Regions from separate parts of the Streptomyces sp. NBC_00210 genome, predicted to be linked through region 1. Evidence: riboswitches for the same ligand, from Rfam matches in the RefSeq annotation. Region 1 holds a riboswitch; the other holds the start of a gene.
What was found. Region 1 has a riboswitch for glycine ahead of gcvT (glycine cleavage system aminomethyltransferase GcvT). Riboswitches for the same ligand answer to the same signal wherever they lie in the genome.
Positions count from the first base shown of each region.

Region 1 (9,131 bases):
CCGCAAGCGCCGCCTCCAGCGTCGGCAGAGTGCCGAAGGCCTCCAGCACCCCGCCCGCCCGGAACACCCGCAGGACCGCCGGCCGGCCGCACACCACCCACATCCGCCCGCCGTTCTCGTGGGTGCGCCGCCGCGCCCGGCACAACAGCGCAAGGCCGGAGCAGTCGAAGAACGCCACATGCGTCAGATCGACCACCACTTCGTGCTCGCGTATGGCGGTGACGACATCCAGGTACGCCCCGATCAGCGTGGCCGCGGCGATGTCGATCTCACCGTGCAGCTCGACGACGGTACGGGTACGGCTGCGGTAGAGGCGGCCGTACGGCCCCGGAAGGGGCGCGCGTAAGTCGTACGAGCTGGAAGTCAGCCCCTCGGTCATGGCTGTGCCTCCTTGGTGCGGCGGGCGTGGTCTGGCGGCCGGGGGCCTGGGTGAACAGGCCCCGACATTAGTGCGAGGCACTGGGGGCGCGGAGGAGAAAAAACGTTCGGAGCTCCTGAAGCTCCCCCGTGCGGGTGAATTCCAGTGAACTGGCTTGACCGGCCGAGGGCTTGGTCAGCGGTGACGATCACCGCTGACCTACTCCGAACCCAGGGGCTGCCCCGCCGAGCCTGCCGCCGGGGTCTCAGCACTCGATGATGTTCACCGCGAGACCGCCGCGCGCGGTCTCCTTGTACTTCACCGACATGTCCGCGCCCGTGTCCTTCATCGTCTTGATGACCTTGTCCAGCGAGACCTTGTGGCTGCCGTCCCCGCGCATCGCCATCCTCGCCGCCGTCACGGCCTTCACCGCCGCCATTCCGTTGCGCTCGATGCACGGGATCTGGACCAGACCGCCGACCGGGTCACAGGTGAGCCCGAGGTTGTGCTCCATGCCGATCTCAGCGGCGTTCTCGACCTGCTCGGGGGTGCCGCCGAGTACCTCCGCGAGTGCGCCCGCGGCCATCGAACAGGCGGAGCCGACCTCGCCCTGGCAGCCGACCTCGGCGCCGGAGATCGAGGCGTTCTCCTTGAAGAGCATGCCGATCGCGCCCGCGGCGAGCAGGAAGCGGACCACGCCCTCCTCGTCGGCGCCGGGCACGAAGTTCATGTAGTAGTGCAGCACCGCCGGGATGATGCCCGCGGCGCCGTTGGTGGGGGCGGTCACGACGCGCCCGCCCGCGGCGTTCTCCTCGTTCACGGCCATCGCGTACAGAGTGATCCACTCCATGGCGCGGGCCAGCGGGTCGCCCTCGGCGCGCAGCTGGCGCGCGGAGTTCGCCGCGCGGCGGCGGACCTTGAGGCCGCCGGGCAGGATGCCCTCGCGGGACATGCCGCGCGAGACACAGGCCTGCATGACCTGCCAGATCTCCAGGAGTCCCTCGCGGATCTCGTCCTCGGAGCGCCAGGTCTTCTCGTTCTCCATCATCAGGGCGGAGATGGACAGGCCGGTGTCCTTGGCCATCCGCAGCAGCTCGTCGCCGGTGCGGAAGGGGTACTTCAGCACGGTGTCGTCGAGCACGATCCGGTCCTCGCCGACGGCGTCCTCGTCGACGACGAAGCCGCCGCCCACCGAGTAGTACGTCTTCTCCAGGACCGTCTCGCCCTTGGCGTCGTACGCGAAGACCGTCATGCCGTTGGCGTGGTACGGCAGCGCCTTGCGGCGGTGCAGGATCAGGTTCTTGCCGAAGTCGAAGTCGATCTCGTGCATGCCGAGGATGTTGATGCGTCCTCGCTGCTTGATCCGCTCCACCTGGTCATCGGCGCTCTCGACGTCGACCGTACGGGGGGAATTGCCCTCGAGCCCGAGCAGTACGGCCTTCGGGGTCCCGTGGCCGTGGCCGGTCGCGCCCAGGGAGCCGAAGAGCTCGGCGCGTATCGCGGTGGTGTGAGCCAGCAGGCCCTCGTTCTTGAGCCGCCGCGCAAACATACGGGCGGCGCGCATCGGCCCCACCGTATGGGAGCTGGACGGGCCGATGCCGATCGAGAACAGGTCGAAGACCGAGATGGCCACGGAGAACTCCTAGCGGGGTTGGTAGACGCCGTTGTCTGCCGGGTGGTGCAGAGGGCAGTGCGTGGTGCGGGGCACCGCGCGCACAGTCCAGTGTGCGCGGTGCCCCGTTTGTTTTGCTTCGGGCTGTTACAGCCCAGGGTAAAGCGGGTGCTTCGCGGCCAGGGCGGTAACCCGGGCGCGCAGCGCCTCCGCGTCGGCCGCCCCGAAGGGAGAGGGCGCCTTCAGCGCCTCGGCGATGATGTCAGCGACCTCGCGGAAGTCCTCGTCCTGGAAGCCGCGGGTGGCCAGCGCCGGGGTGCCGATCCGCAGACCCGAGGTGACCATCGGCGGCCGCGGGTCGTTCGGGATGGCGTTGCGGTTGACCGTGATGCCCACCTCGTGGAGCCGGTCCTCGGCCTGCTGGCCGTCCAGCTCGGAGTTGCGCAGGTCGACCAGGACCAGGTGCACGTCCGTGCCGCCCGACAGGACCGAGACGCCGTGCTCGGTCACATCGGCCTGGACCAGACGCTCGGCGAGGATCCGCGCGCCGTCCAGCGTGCGCTGCTGGCGCTCCTTGAAGTCGTCGGAGGCCGCGACCTTGAAGGAGACCGCCTTCGCCGCGATCACATGCTCCAGCGGACCGCCCTGCTGACCCGGGAAGACCGCCGAGTTGATCTTCTTGGCGAGCTCCTGCGTCGACAGGATGACACCGCCGCGCGGACCGCCGAGGGTCTTGTGCGTGGTCGTGGTCACGACATGGGCGTGCGGCACGGGGTTGGGGTGCAGACCCGCGGCGACCAGACCCGCGAAGTGGGCCATGTCGACCATCAGATACGCGCCGACCTCGTCCGCGATCCGGCGGAAGGCCGCGAAGTCCAGCTGACGCGGGTACGCGGACCAGCCGGCCACGATCAGCTTCGGACGGGACTCCTTGGCGAGCCGCTCGACCTCGGCCATGTCGACCTGTCCGGTCTCGCTGTCCACGTGGTACGCGACCACGTTGTACAGCTTGCCAGAGAAGTTGATCTTCATGCCGTGGGTCAGATGACCGCCGTGGGCGAGGTTCAGGCCCATGATCGTGTCGCCCGGCTTGAGCAGCGCGAACATCGCGGCCGCGTTCGCCTGGGCGCCCGAGTGCGGCTGGACGTTGGCGTGCTCGGCGCCGAAGAGGGCCTTGATGCGGTCGATGGCGATCTGCTCGACGACATCGACGTGCTCGCAGCCGCCGTAGTAGCGACGGCCCGGGTAGCCCTCTGCGTACTTGTTGGTGAGGACGGAGCCCTGGGCCTCCATGACCGCGACCGGAGCGAAGTTCTCCGAGGCGATCATCTCGAGGGTGGACTGCTGGCGGTGGAGCTCGGCGTCGACAGCGGCGGCGACGTCCGGGTCCAGCTCATGGAGAGGGGTGTTGAGAAGCGACATCAGGCGATCCCTAGAGTCGTGGTCGGTCGGCGAACGTGGTCAGCCGGCGAACTCGGTGTACTCGTCCGCGGAGAGCAGGTCCTTCGGCTCCTGTGCGACACGCACCTTGAAGAGCCAGCCGCCCTCGAACGGTGCGGAGTTCACCAGCGACGGGTCGTCCACGACGTCCTGGTTCGCCTCGACGACCTCGCCGCTGACCGGCGAGTACAGGTCGCTGACGGACTTGGTCGACTCCAGCTCGCCGCAGGTCTCGCCCGCGGCCACCGTGTCACCGACCTCCGGGAGCTGTACGTACACCACATCGCCGAGCGCGTTGGCCGCGTGCTCCGTGATGCCGACCGTCGACACGCCGTCCTCGGCGGCCGACAGCCACTCGTGCTCCTTGCTGTAGCGCAGCTGCTGGGGGTTGCTCATGGCCTGAATTCTCCTGTATGCGGGGGAGTGCTGATGAACGATGGCTCGGTGCGCAGTGTCACTTCTGGCGCTTGTAGAACGGCAGCGCCACGACCTCGTACGGCTCGTGCGTGCCGCGGACGTCGATGCCGACGCCGGGGGTGCCAGGGGCGGCGTGCGCCGCGTCCACATACGCGATGGCGATCGGCTTGCCGAGCGTGGGGGACGGAGCGCCGGAGGTGACCTCGCCGATCACCCGGCCGTCGGCGACCACGTTCATGCCGGCGCGGGGAACCCGGCGGCCTTCGGCGATCAGGCCGACGAGCTTGCGCGGCGGGTTGGTCTCCGCGCGCTCGGCCGCGGCGCGCAGCGCGTCGCGGCCGACGAAGTCCCCCGCCTTCTCGAACTTCACGACCCGGCCGAGGCCCGCGTCGAAGGGGGTCAGCGCGGTCGTCAGCTCATGCCCGTACAGCGGCATGCCCGCCTCCAGGCGCAGCGTGTCGCGGCAGGAGAGCCCGCAGGGGATGAGGCCCACCGGGGCCCCCGCCTCGGTCAGTGCCTGCCAGAGCTTCTCGGCGTGCTGCGGCTCGACGAAGAGCTCGAAGCCGTCCTCGCCGGTGTAGCCGGTGCGGGCGATCAGCGCCGGGACGCCGGCCACCGTGCCGGGCAGGCCCGCGTAGTACTTGAGACCGTCCAGGTCGGCGTCGGTGAGCGACTTCAGGATGCCGGGGGACTGAGGGCCCTGGACGGCGATCAGCGCGTACGCGTCACGGTCGTCGCGCACCTCGGCGTCGAAGCCGGCAGCGCGCTCGGTCAGCGCGTCCAGGACGATCTGCGCGTTGCCCGCGTTGGCGACGACCATGTACTCGGTCTCGCCGAGGCGGTAGACGATCAGGTCGTCGACGATCCCGCCGTCCTCCTGACAGATCATGGTGTAGCGCGCGCGGCCCACGGCGACGGAGCCGATGTTGCCCACCAGCGCGTAGTCGAGGAGGCCCGCGGCCTGCGGTCCGGTGACGGTGATCTCGCCCATGTGCGAGAGATCGAAGAGACCGGCCTTGGTGCGTACGGCGTTGTGCTCATCGCGCTCACTGCCGTACCGCAGCGGCATGTCCCAGCCCGCGAAGTCGGTCATGGTCGCACCCAGCGAACGGTGCAGGGCATCGAGGGCGGTGAGACGGGGGGCGTTGCTCATAGATATGGCTCCCAGGGCAGGCCGGCGAGGACAATCCTCCCCATCTGTCATCGGAACCTGAGAGGTTCGTCTCGACCGCACGTAGTGGTGGTCGTGACTTGCACCTTGGGTGGAGCCACTCGACAGCGGCTCGCTTTTCAGATCTGCCTCATCACACGCGGTACGGGGCCTGAGAGATTCAAGGGAGGAACTTGCTCCTTCGGCGCCCGGCACACAGTGGCCAGGACTCTCCCGCGTGGATTCAAGCGGCCGGTATGCAGTTGGCGGGCACATCATTGCACGCATCGTCGCCATGTGGGGTGTCCGGCCCCGATCCGGGCAGCCGCACTTCACAGGCAGTCCTCGGCTGCAAAACGGTTGTGCCACATTACCGATTCTTTACACTTCATGGGCAAGGGTGAGGGTGACCCGAGACAGGGGAGGGCGATGACGTTGCAGCGGTCCGGTGCATACGTGACGACCGCGGGGGTGTCCGTCCAGCAGGACGCGCCCGTGCGGGAGCTTTCCGGGGCGCCCGTGCCCGTGCTGCGCGACCTGAGGGACCGCTCGGGGCGCAGTCCGCACACCCTGCGCTTCGTCGCCGGTGATGTCGTGGTCGTCTCCGGCCTGCCGGGCAGCGGAAAGTCCACGCTGATCAGACACGCGGCGAGCGGCAGGGGGATCGACTCGCAGGACACCCGGGACCGCTGGGACGCGTGGATGCCACGGCTGCTGCCGTACGCCGTCTACCGCCCGCTGGTGCGGATCGCCCACTACGCGGGACTGCGGCGCGCGCTCCGTTCGGGTCTGGGCGTGGTCGTGCACGACTGCGGCACCCAGGCGTGGGTGCGGCGCTGGCTGGCCCGGGAGGCGCGCCGCCGCGGCAGTGGCCTCCATCTGGTCCTGCTCGACGTCACGCCCGTGGTGGCCAGGGAGGGCCAGCGCGAGCGCGGCCGCGGGGTCTCCGGCTATGCCTTCGCCCGGCACAGACGGGCGGTGGGCCGGCTGATCCGCGACGCGGAGGCCGGGCGGCTGCCTGCGGGCTGCGCATCGGCCGTCCTGCTGGACCGGGACGCGGCGGCGGCGCTGACGCGGGTGGGCTTCGAGGAGTCGTAGTGCCGTGACCGGCAGGGGTGCCCGGGTTGCCGGACAGGCGGGGTGCCCGGGTGGGCCGGACGGGCCGGGTGCCCGGGTGGGCCCGGCATCGGGACCGAGGGGCCCGCACCCACCCGCTCCGGTGGGCCCCGGCGGCGTTAGGGTCGATGGCGCCAGACCGTACGAAGCCGGGGGAGAAGGACGCACATGCACACACCGGAGCAGGCCCATCCGCATCCGTATGGGGGCTGGCCGGCGAACGAGCTCGAAGAGGTGCTCGCCGTGTCCCTCGGCAACCCTTCGGCCGGAGGCCGCCTCGTCGAGGTGCTCGGCCGCAGCCACATCTGGGTGCCGCTGCCCAACGGCGGCAGCCCGGACAGCCCGAACCTCGATCTGCCCACGATGGACATCGAGGGCGCCGCGTACGTCCCGGTCTACAGCTCCGAGCAGCAGTTCATGGCATGCGTCGGCAGCCATATGCCCTTCACCGTCGCCCCCGCCCGCGAATTCGCCCGGGGCCTGCCCCCGCAGCTCGGCATCGCGGTGAACCCGGGCGGCGCCGTCGGTGCCCCGCTTCCGCCGCCGGCCGTCGCCGAGTTGTGCCGGGTGGGGCGCACTGTGCTGGACGGGCCCGCGACCGGCGGCCGGGTGCGGCTCTTCGAGCCCGACTGGCAGGAGGAGCCGGTCGACTTCCTCGCAGCCGCGGCCGGTGAGTTCGAGGCATCCCATGTCGTCCTCACCGCCCGCCGTGCCCTCGCCTCCATCGAGGGCGACCCGCCGACCCTCTTCATCGGCGTCCAGGTCTCCTCCTGGGAAGCCGCCGAACGCAACGCGCCGACGGACGCCCTCGGCCGGGCGCTGAGCCGCGTCCAGGTGAGCTGGCCGGTCAATCTCGTCCTTCTCGATGTGGCACAGGACCCCGTCGGCGAATGGATGCTCGAGCGGGTGCGTCCCTTCTACCAACGGCAGCACATGTAGTCGTCAAGCACGTGCAGTCGTCAAGTCGGTGTCAGGACTCCCGATTAAGCTGGTTTGATGGCAGACCCGCCGCACTCGTGTGCCGGGTGGATCGAAGAGGGGCGGAACCCAGGGTGAGTGCGTCAGGCACCGCGGCGGCGGGGCAGGTCGAGCACATGCTGCGCCAGGTGACACCCGGACGCTACGACGCGTACGAGGCGCTGCTGCAGGCGATCGCCGACGCGGCGGGCGGCAGGCTCTGGATGCTGCTCTGGCACGGCCAGGCCGGCTCGCCCGACGCCCAGTACGGGAACATGGAGGTCGACGGCGTGGGCTACGCGCCGTGCGTCACCTCCGCCCAGGAACTCGCCGTCTCCGGCTGGAACCGCGCCCACGAAGTGATCAGCGGCCCCGACGTCGCCCGCGCCCTCTACCCCGAGCGCTGGGGTATCTGGCTCAACCCGCATGCCCCCGGCGGCGGTGTGGGCATCCCCTGGCTGGATCTGCGCCGGATCGCGACCGGTCTCGACCGGATGCCCGCCGGACCCCTGCGGCTGTCCGAACCGGCCATCGACATCCCGCATTTCTATGCCCTGCTCTCGCAGAACGCCCACCGCACCCCCGCGGTCCGCTCGTTGCGCCGCGCCTGGGTGCAGCCCGCGCTCGGTGCTCCGTACCTCGCCATCGGTCTCGATCTGTACGACACGAGCAGACAGTCCGTGGACGCGGTGCGGGCGATGATGCAGCAGTCGATCGGCTCGGTCCCGGACGGGCTGCCGGTCTCCACGGTCGCGATGTCCGACGAGTACGACCCGGTCACGATGTGGCTGCGGGCCAACTCCCGTCCCTTCTACGACCGGGAGGCGCACGTCGGTGCACCGGCCCCCGGCCCGGTCGGTGGGACCCCGCTGCACGGCCGCTGACGGAACCTCTCTGCACGGCCGCTGAGCCGGAGACACTTCCATGCTGTGCGTGAAGGCTTGGGTGGGATTGTGTGCGCCCAGGACCTCGAACGCCTTGCAATCGAATGAGCCGCAGTCGTCCGCATCGCGGTACCTCGCTCAACTTTCGCCCGATATGCGGCAGATGACGTTCCGCTCAGCCGGTGTCTCCGTCCGTATAACGGAAACCCTCACTGTGCATCACGTTTGAGCAAACATTCCCCGGGGGGACTGGTGCGTGATCGCGCGACCATTGAAGACTCCCGCACCAAGGGGAAATTCGCCCCTGTGTGCGGCGCGCTTCACGCGTTCTTCTCGTGCCAGAGCTCCACGTGCACCACATGTTGTGAAAAAAGCCGCTACAGCGGCGGGTACGGGCCGGTCACCTCCGGCCGAGAGGGGTCCCCACCACGATGACGGCACCATTGCACGACACGAGCGCGGACGCGGACAAGACCGCGGCCGTCGATGTCGCGGCGGCTGAAGTCAAGAAGTCGGTAGAAGGGCGGTCGCTCCGGCAGATTGCCTGGACCCGTCTGAAGCGGGACAAGCTGGCACTGGCGGGCGGCATCGTTGTCATCTTCCTCGTGCTTGTGGCGATCTTCGCGCCCTGGATCGTGAGCCTGCTCGGCCACCCGCCCAACGAGTTCCACCAGGACCAGATCGACCCGCTGTTCGGCACTCCCAAGGGCTCCTTCGGCGGCATCAGTTCGGACTTCCTGCTGGGCCTCGAGCCGCAGAACGGCCGCGATGTGTTCAGCCGCATCGTCTACGGCGCGCGCATCTCGCTCCTGGTGGCCTTCCTCGCGGCACTGGTCGCCGTACTGCTCGGGACCATCTTCGGCATCGTCGCGGGCTACTTCGGCGGCTGGGTCGACGCGATCATCAGCCGGGTGATGGACATGCTGCTGGCCTTCCCGCAGCTGCTCTTCATCATCTCGCTGGTCTCCGTGCTCCCCAGCGACCTGTTCGGCCTCACCGGCAGCAATGTCCGTATCGCCGTCCTGGTCATGGTGATCGGCTTCTTCGGCTGGCCGTACGTGGGACGCATCGTGCGCGGTCAGACCCTCTCGCTGCGCGAGAAGGAGTACGTCGAGGCAGCCCGGAGCCTGGGAGCCGGCCAGCGGTATGTGCTCTTCAAGGAGCTGCTGCCCAACCTGGTCGCCCCGATCACCGTCT
Region 1 covers NZ_CP108120.1:2,661,979-2,671,109, reverse strand. Annotated here, with positions in the region: gene OG729_RS11940 (STAS domain-containing protein) at 1-379, opposite strand, end outside; gene OG729_RS11935 (L-serine ammonia-lyase) at 624-1,991, opposite strand; gene glyA (serine hydroxymethyltransferase) at 2,118-3,392, opposite strand; gene gcvH (glycine cleavage system protein GcvH) at 3,432-3,806, opposite strand; gene gcvT (glycine cleavage system aminomethyltransferase GcvT) at 3,865-4,980, opposite strand; glycine riboswitch at 5,129-5,224, opposite strand; gene OG729_RS11915 (AAA family ATPase) at 5,407-6,075, shown strand; gene OG729_RS11910 (enhanced serine sensitivity protein SseB) at 6,262-7,032, shown strand; gene OG729_RS11905 (enhanced serine sensitivity protein SseB C-terminal domain-containing protein) at 7,146-7,934, shown strand; gene OG729_RS11900 (ABC transporter permease) at 8,366-9,131, shown strand, end outside.

Region 2 (9,131 bases), 4.7 Mb from region 1:
GGTGTCGGTCGAGGACACCTTCGACGTGGATCTGCACGACCGGGTGCGGGTGCGGATCGAGGTGGACCGGCTCGCGGACCGCTGTGTGCGGCGGCTGCGGGCGTCCGGGCACTCGGGACGGACGATCGTGCTGAAGGTACGGAGGTACGACTTCTCGACGCTGACGCGCTCGGAGACGCTGCGCGGGCCGACGGACGACCCTGCAGTGGTGCGGGAGGCCGCGGGGCGGCTGCTGGAGGCCGTGGACACGACAGGCGGGGTGCGGCTGCTCGGGGTCGGCGTGAGCGGGCTCGCGGACTACACACAGGAGGATCTGTTCGCCCAGGCCGCCGCTGACGAGCAGGCCGAATCCGTACCGGGCAAACCCGAAGAAGCGGCGGTGGAGGCCGAACAGGGGGCGCAGGGGGCCGAAAAGGCGTCCGGGCCGGAGCCGGAGCCGGTGGTGCCCGCGGAGCGGCGCTGGGCGGCGGGGTACGACGTACGGCACGCCGAGTACGGGGCGGGATGGGTGCAGGGCAGCGGCGTCGGCCGGGTCACCGTGCGGTTCGAGGAGCCGGGGTCGCCGCCCGGCCGCGTGCGCACCTTCCGGGTGGACGATCCGGACCTGGAATTGTCCGATCCGCTTCCGCTGGTGCCGCTGCCCGCGTCCGGGCCGGAGCCGGCTCAGTCCTCCTGGCCTGCTACGCGGCCGAAGGAGGTGTCAGTCGAGGAGGGCGGGGAACCCGAGGGGGGAGCGGGACCGGAGGAGGGCGCCGGCGTCTCGGGCGGCGCGGAGAGCTCGAGGCCGTAGTGGTGGTAGAGCTGCAGCTCCTGCTCGGGGGAGAGATGACGGCCGACGCCGAAGTCCGGTGCGTCCTTGATCAGCGAGCGCTCGTACGGGACGTGCAGGGTGTCGTCGACGACCTTGCTCGGCTCCAGCGGGACGAAGGCGTCCCTGCTGAACAGGCCGGTGCGCACGGCCGCCCACTCGGGCACACCCGTAGCATCGTCCAGATACACCTCGTCCACAGTCCCGATCTTGGTGCCGTTGCGGTCGAACGCCTTGCGGCCGATCAGGCTGCGCGGATCGATGTCGGTCTGCACGGTCCCTCCAATTGGTCGCAACTGCTGATTAAATACTACAAAAGTGCACATCAGTGGTGTCGGCCACTTGAGCGATCGACGAGGGGGCGCGCTGGTACGCTGGCAAGCGGCTGCTGACCCCGTGCGGGAGAGTCCACCGGTAACGTACCGGCGGCGCCGAAGGAGCAAATCCTCCCCGGAATCTCTCAGGCCCCTGTACCGCACGGACGAGGTCACTCTGGAAAGCAGAGCGGGTGTCGGACGGCATCCGCTCTCACCGACGGTGAAAGCCGGGGCGCCTCGTGCGCGCCGGTGAAGCTCTCAGGTTGAGATGACAGAGGGGGAGGCCGTCCGGGCATCCGCGCCGGATGCCCCTCGTAGGTCGCGTCAGACCAGGAGGCCTCCTTAATGACCGCCAACCGCATTCCGCTCTCCCAGCTCGAGCGAGGCACCCCCTTCGAGCAGCGCCACATCGGGCCCGACGCCGAGTCCCAGGCCAAGATGCTGGCACACGTCGGGTACGGCTCACTCGACGAGCTGACCGCCGCCGCGGTACCTGATGTGATCAAGAGCGCGGAGGCGCTGAACCTCCCGGACGCGCGCACCGAGGCCGACGTCCTCGCCGAGCTGCGCACTCTTGCAGACCGCAACCAGGTGCTCGCGCCGATGATCGGCCTCGGTTACTACGGCACCTTCACGCCGCCGGTCATCCTGCGCAACGTCATGGAGAACCCGGCCTGGTACACCGCGTACACGCCCTACCAGCCGGAGATCTCTCAGGGCCGGCTCGAGGCGCTGCTCAACTTCCAGACGATGGTCGCCGAGCTGACGGGGCTGCCCACCTCCGGCGCCTCGCTGCTCGACGAGGCCACTGCCGCCGCCGAGGCCATGTCGCTCGCCCGCCGGGTCGGCAAGGTCAAGAACGGCGTCTTCCTGGTCGACGCCGACGCCCTGCCGCAGACCATCGCGGTGATAGAGACCCGTGCCGAACCGACCGGCGTCGAGGTCGTCGCCGCCGACCTGAGCGAAGGCATCCCGGCCGAGATCGCCGAGCGCGGCGTCTTCGGCGTGCTGCTCCAGTACCCGGGCGCGTCGGGTGCCGTACGCGACATCAAGCCCCTCATCGAGCAGGCGCACGAGCTCGGCGCGATCGTCACCGTGGCCGCCGATCTGTTGGCGCTGACCCTGCTCACCTCGCCGGGCGAGCTGGGTGCCGACATCGCCGTGGGCACCACGCAGCGCTTCGGCGTCCCGATGGGCTTCGGCGGCCCGCACGCCGGTTACATGGCCGTACGAGAGAAGTTCGCGCGCAGCCTGCCCGGCCGGCTGGTGGGTGTCTCCGTCGACGCCGACGGCAACAAGGCGTACCGGCTTGCGCTGCAGACCCGTGAGCAGCACATCCGCCGGGAGAAGGCGACCAGCAACATCTGCACCGCCCAGGTGCTGCTCGCCGTCATGGCGGGGATGTACGCCGTCTACCACGGCCCCGAGGGCCTGCGCTCGATCGCGCAGCGCACCCACCGGTACGCGACGCTGCTCGCCGCGGGCCTGCGGGCCGGTGGTGTGGAGGTCGTGCACGGTTCGTACTTCGACACGCTGACCGCCCGGGTGCCCGCCAAGGCCGCCGAGGTCGTCGCCGCCGCCCGCGTGGGCGGGGTCAACCTCCATCTCGTCGACGCCGACACCGTCTCCATCGCCTGCGACGAGACCACCGGACGTACGCAGCTGACCGCCGTATGGGCCGCCTTCGGCGTCGAGGGCGACATCGAGGCGCTGGACGCGGCGACCGCGGATTCGCTGCCCGAGTCGCTGCTGCGCACCGACGACTACCTGACGCATCCGGTCTTCCACCAGCACCGTTCCGAGACGGCGATGCTGCGCTATCTGCGCAAGCTGGCCGACCGGGACTACGCGCTGGACCGCGGCATGATCCCGCTCGGCTCCTGCACGATGAAGCTGAACGCGACCACCGAGATGGAGCCGGTCACCTGGCCGGAGTTCGGGCAGATCCACCCCTTCGCGCCGGTCGAGCAGGCCGACGGGTACCTCACGCTCATCCATGAGCTGGAGGAGCGCCTGGCCGAGGTCACCGGGTACGACGCGGTGTCCATCCAGCCCAACGCCGGTTCGCAGGGCGAGCTCGCGGGCCTGCTCGCCGTGCGTGCGTACCACCGCGCCAACGGCGACACCCAGCGCACCGTCTGTCTCATCCCGTCCTCGGCGCACGGCACCAATGCCGCCAGCGCCGTGATGGCCGGTATGAAGGTCGTCGTGGTCAAGACCGCCGACGACGGCGAAGTCGACGCCGACGACCTGCGGGCCAAGATCGAGCAGTACCGCGACGAGCTCTCGGTCCTGATGATCACCTACCCGTCCACGCACGGTGTGTTCGAGGAGCATGTCGCCGACATCTGCGCGCAGGTGCACGACGCCGGCGGTCAGGTGTACGTCGACGGCGCCAACCTCAACGCGCTGGTGGGTCTCGCCAAGCCCGGCAAGTTCGGCGGCGACGTCTCGCACCTCAATCTGCACAAGACCTTCTGCATCCCGCACGGCGGCGGCGGCCCCGGCGTCGGCCCGGTGGGCGTACGGGCGCACCTCGCTCCGTACCTCCCGAACCACCCGCTCCAGCCGACCGCGGGACCCGAGACGGGCGTGGGACCGATCTCGGCCGCCCCGTGGGGCTCGGCCGGCATCCTGCCGATCTCCTGGGCGTACGTACGTCTCATGGGCGGCGAGGGCCTCAAGCGCGCGACGCAGGTCGCCGTGCTCGCGGCGAACTACATCGCCAAGCGCCTGGAGCCGCACTACCCGGTGCTCTACACCGGCCCGGCCGGTCTGGTCGCGCACGAGTGCATCGTCGATCTGCGGCCGGTCTCGAAGGCGACGGGCGTCAGCGTCGACGACATCGCCAAGCGCCTGATCGACTACGGCTTCCACGCGCCGACGATGTCCTTCCCGGTGGCCGGCACGCTGATGATCGAGCCCACCGAGAGCGAGGACCTGAACGAGATCGACCGCTTCTGTGCCGCGATGATCGCGATCCGCGGCGAGATCGAGAAGGTCGCGTCCGGCGAGTGGCCCGCGCAGGACAATCCGCTGGGCAACGCCCCGCACACCGCGGCGGCGCTGGGCGGCGAGTGGGCTCACCCGTACAGCCGCGAGGAGGCGGTCTTCCCGGCCGGAGTGAGCGCCGCGGACAAGTACTGGCCGCCGGTGCGCCGGATCGACGGTGCGTTCGGCGACCGTAACCTCGTCTGCTCCTGCCCGCCGATGGACGAGTACGACGGCTGACAGGCGTCGACCGACGGGCGGCGCGCATGCGTCGGGGCCGGTGCGGAGATTCAGTCTCCGGGCCGGCCCCTTGTCGTACGTGACGGCGCTAGGCGGCCGTCATCACCTCGCGCGGCCGGTGCGGCGCGATGATCTGCCCGTCCGGCAGCAGCTCTCCGGTGTCCTCGAAGAGCAGGACACCGTTGCACAGCAGGCTCCAGCCCTGCTCCGGGTGGTGCGCCATGAGGCGCGCCGCTTCCCGGTCGGGTGAGTCGGATGTCGGGCAGGCAGGCTGGTGCTGGCACATGGGTGGGTTCTTTCGCTGCGATGTAGTGAGTGTCCTGCGGCTCGATGAGGTGTTCATGGCCGCCCCCCGTATCTGTTGGTCGGATCCCAGTGTTGCCCCACGGGCGTCAATCCGCAGGGATTTCGCGGCAGCTCTACTTACTGGTTTATGACGTATCACCCGCGCGGACGGTTCAGCTCAACTCCATTGTCATTCCGGGTGGTTCACAGTGACCGTTATGGGCTAGTCCACCTGGGGCAGGAGTGCGCCCCGCGACCAAAGGGTCACGGGGCGCGAGCAGCGCTCGAGGCGGGCGCGAAGAGGGTTCGAGGGGCGCTCCTTCAGGCCGGTGAGCCGAGCAGCGGGGCAGGTGTGAGTCGCAAGGTCATCACCGGCAGCAGATCGGCGACCCGGTGCGGACGGTGCGCGGCGATGCCCGGCGGCGCGGGCGCGAGCGGCACCAGTACGTCCGTCGGCCGGGGGGTGCCCGCCGAGGCGTCGGCGTCCGTGTCGCCGTGCAGCCAGAGGGTGAGCATGTAGAGCTCGGGGATGGAGAGCAGCCGTGGCTGGAAGTGGGTTCTCATCGACTCGGCCTGGCGCAGCGCCCGCTCGGTGGAGCTGAGGTAGGGGCCTTCGAAGAAGTGCGAGAAGGTCCAGCCGTCAGCAGTGAGCACGGTCTCCGCCGCGGCCACGGCGCGGTCGTTGTTGCGGATCAGGAAGCGCCAGCCCGTCAGGCGGGTGTATGGGGTACTGCTGCTCGGCACGATCTGATCCAGTACATGGACGGGAAGGGGCAGTTCGGCGCTCAGAGGTCCCTGGACGGACTTGAGTGCGGGGGTAGCGGCCTCGTGGACGGCCGTGGGAGAACCGAGTGCCGCGAGGACGCAACGCAGGGCGGGCGCGGGAGCCGGGGGGACATGCAGCGGCATGATGGGTCGCCTCTCACTTCGGAGACACGGTGATGCAAGGGGAGGTGCGGACGGCACTGTCAGCGTTTGGGGGCCAGAGGGGGCCGGAAAGGCCACCGGGCGCCAACTCTCTGCCTCGTAAGCAAAGGTTATACGACACGTGTTCTCGCGGTGTTTCTGCTAGCGCTCGTGCGTATTTCCGGCAAGGCGGTATCAGGTCCTTCTGCTGCGGCGTTTCTGCCGATTTCTTCATGGCCGCAAGGTCCCGGCCTGGGATTTTATCGGAGGCGCGGTAGGCTGAAACGTGTCGGTATTTTTCACCAGGCATCGGGCAATGGTAACTGCGTACTGCATCATGCCGAGGGAATGTGCCACTAGGCCAATGTCACCACCCTACCCGCAGCGGACCGCCCGTGGGGCGTTACAGATCAGCTCGTCTGGGCATTATCGTCCGTGACGCGAGCGGCCGATGCTGCGTGATGCCCACTCGAGGAGGGACGCTTCGATGGGGGAGAAGGTCGTGGCAGGAGGATTCAACCTGTCCGATCGGCAAAAGTACCGGAGGAAGTTGCAGCAGTGCCTCGCGGGACTGGGGAGGCTGCTGGCCGAGAAGCGGTTCGACCGGCCCCGGAATCTCATGGGACTTGAGATCGAGCTGAATCTCGCAGGCGCCGACGGACTGCCACGGATGATGAATGCAGAGGTTCTGGAGCGTATCGCGAGCCGCGATTTCCAGACCGAGCTCGGAATGTTCAACCTGGAAGTAAATATCGTTCCGCACCGGCTGAGCGGGCGCGTTCTCGACCAGCTGGCAGAGGAGCTGCGCACCGGACTCGGATATGCCCACCGGAAAGCTGCCGAGATCGGCTCGGGGATCGTGATGATCGGAATTCTTCCGACGCTCGCCCAGCATGATCTCGTCTCCGCGAACCTCTCGGACGTCGACAGGTACGTACTGCTCAACGAGCAGATTGTCGCGGCCCGTGGCGAGGAGTTCATGCTCGATATCGACGGTGTGGAGCGGCTGACCTGCACCTCGGCATCGATTGTCCCGGAGGCCGCCTGCACCTCGGTGCAGCTGCACCTCCAGGTGACCCCCGCGAGGTTCGCGGATGTGTGGAACGCCGCTCAGGCCGTGGCCGCCGTCCAGGTCGCCGTCGGCGCCAACTCGCCCTTCCTGTTCGGCAGGGAGCTCTGGCGCGAGTCCAGGCCACCGCTGTTCCAGCAGGCCACCGACACCCGGCCGCCCGAGCTCCAGGCACAGGGCGTGCGCCCGCGTACCTGGTTCGGCGAGCGGTGGGTGAACTCCGCGTACGACCTGTTCGAGGAGAATCTGCGCTACTTCCCCGCCCTGCTGCCGATCTGCGACGAGGAGGAGGACCCGCTGCGGGTGCTCGACGACGGCGGCGTCCCGGGGCTCCAGGAGCTCGTTCTGCACAACGGCACCGTGTACCGCTGGAACCGGCCGGTGTACGGAGTCGTCGACGGCGTGCCCCATCTGCGGGTGGAGAACCGCGTGCTGCCCGCCGGGCCCACGGTCACCGATGTGGTCGCCAACGCCGCCTTCTACTACGGCCTGGTGCGCGCTCTCGCCGAAGATGCCAGGCCGGTGTGGAGCAGGCTGCCCTTCGCGGCCGCGGCCGACAACTTCGACACCGCGTGCCGTCACGGCATCGATGCCGAGCTCCAGTGGCCGCGCCCGGGGCGGGCCGGCGGCATCTCGCGGGTGCCCGCCGTCAAGCTCGTACGGGACGAACTGCTGCCGCTGGCCGCGGCGGGGCTCGACGCATGGCACGTCGAGCCGGCGGACCGGGATTTCTACCTCGGCGTCATCGAGGAGCGGTGCAAACGGCGGGTGAACGGGGCCTCGTGGCAGGCCGACACTTTCCACCGGGCGCAGGAGGCCGGTCTGGAACGGGAGGCCGCCCTGGCAGCCACCACCCGGCGCTACAGCGAGCTGATGCACCAGGGGGAGCCGGTGCACACCTGGCCGGTCGGCTTCCCGGGTGCGGCCCCGGGCTCGGGCGCTGTCCCCGATCGCAATTCTGAGTGTCAGTTCTAAGTGTCAGTTCTGAGAGGAGGGCTCTCCTGTCTGCCCGACCGCCATGATCGCCTTCAGGATCACGGCCTGGATGTCTGCGGGGTCGCTGACCTGGTAGCCCGCGCCGCCCGTCGCCCTGGCGATCTGGTCGACCTCTTCCCGGTCGGCGTCGGGCCCGACCGCGATGGCGATCAGCGGCACCGGGCGCTCCGTGTCGGAGAGCGCCTTGAGCTGGGAGATCAGCGCACTGCGCGAGATGCTGAACTGGTCCTGGTTGGAGCCGTCGGTGAGGATGACCAGGGCGTTGAACTTGCCCTTCACAAAGGTCTCCCGTGCTTCCTTGTAGGCCGCCAGCGTCGTGTCGTACAGACCGGTCGCACCGTTCGGCACGGCAGCGAGCGCCTTGAAGGCCTTGGCGAGCCGTGCCCGCTGGGTGCCGCCGTCCTGCACCGGGGCGCCGAGCCGGGCCGTCGCCACCAGCTTGCGGTAGTCGTGCGCACCGTCGAGGCCGGTGGCGAACTCCCACAGTCCGATCTCGTCCTCCGGCGTGAACTGGTCGAGCGCCTGGAGCAGCGAGGCCTTGGTGACATCGATCCGGCTCTCGGGTTCGCGGCCCGGCACCGGCGACTGCATCGAGCCCGAGACATCGACGACCGTGGTCAGCCGGGCGCTCTGCACGGTGATGGTCCACATACCGAGCGTCTCCTGGAGGGCATCCGACGACGGGTCACCGGCGCCCACCTGATTGGCGTACGGCTGCGGGTCGCGGCCGCCCGCCGTGTGTACGAGACTCTCCGCGGCCTTCTCGCCGGCCAGGCGGAAGCCGTGCGACGCAAGGGTCTGCTGGGACTCCGGCTCGCCCAGCAGCACCAGGAAGCGCGTGGCGGCCCGCCCCTCGTCGGTGCTCAGCTCGCTCTCGTCGACCAGGTTGTACGGATAGTCCAGCTGCGGTGTGCCGTCCTCGGGATAGAAGAGCTCGAGGTGGCGCGCGCCGTCGGCGTCGGAGTTGTACGCGAAGGCGGCCTGCTCGGAGAGGAACGCGGCTTGGTTGCGCCGTGAATCGCCGTTCGAGGGGTCTTCCGGCGCGAGGGTGCGTACGACCTGCGAGTCCGCCGCGGAGACCCGCCGCGAGAGCAGCTTGGCGGTGGCCGCGACCTTGGTGTCGGCGTCCGGGCCCTCCTTCGCCACGGACTGGGAGATGCTCGCGAGCGCCAGCAGCCCGGTCGCGCTGCGCGCGGGGTCGGCGGAGCCGAGGCGCACCGTGCCCTGCGCGCCGCCGGCCGCCGCCAACTGTGCCCAGGTGTATGTCTTCTCCGGCCAGCCGAGCGTCGTACCCGCCGAGTGCACTGAGGCCAGGACGACGGGGGAGAGCGCGACATTGCCGGCCGGCGTCAGGGGCACTCCGTCCCCGAGGGCCTTGACCTGTTCGGCCCAGACGCCGGAGTCGGGCAGCCACAGCTCGTAGTCGGGCTTGACCCGGCCTTCTGCGAGCTCCTGCGCGACCTGGTGGTTCTCACGGGCGGTGACCCGGATGTCCATGCACTGCCCGTCGGAGGTGATC
Region 2 covers NZ_CP108120.1:7,386,625-7,395,755, forward strand. Annotated here, with positions in the region: partial or broken gene OG729_RS33485 (DNA polymerase IV) at 1-781, shown strand, start outside; gene OG729_RS33490 (PRC-barrel domain-containing protein) at 664-1,083, opposite strand; glycine riboswitch at 1,198-1,294, shown strand; gene gcvP (aminomethyl-transferring glycine dehydrogenase) at 1,471-4,356, shown strand; gene OG729_RS33500 (DUF5999 family protein) at 4,445-4,642, opposite strand; gene OG729_RS33505 (hypothetical protein) at 4,963-5,550, opposite strand; gene OG729_RS33510 (glutamate-cysteine ligase family protein) at 6,035-7,591, shown strand; gene OG729_RS33515 (substrate-binding domain-containing protein) at 7,595-9,131, opposite strand, start outside.
Region 2: another riboswitch for glycine. It lies ahead of gcvP (aminomethyl-transferring glycine dehydrogenase); the one in region 1 lies ahead of gcvT (glycine cleavage system aminomethyltransferase GcvT).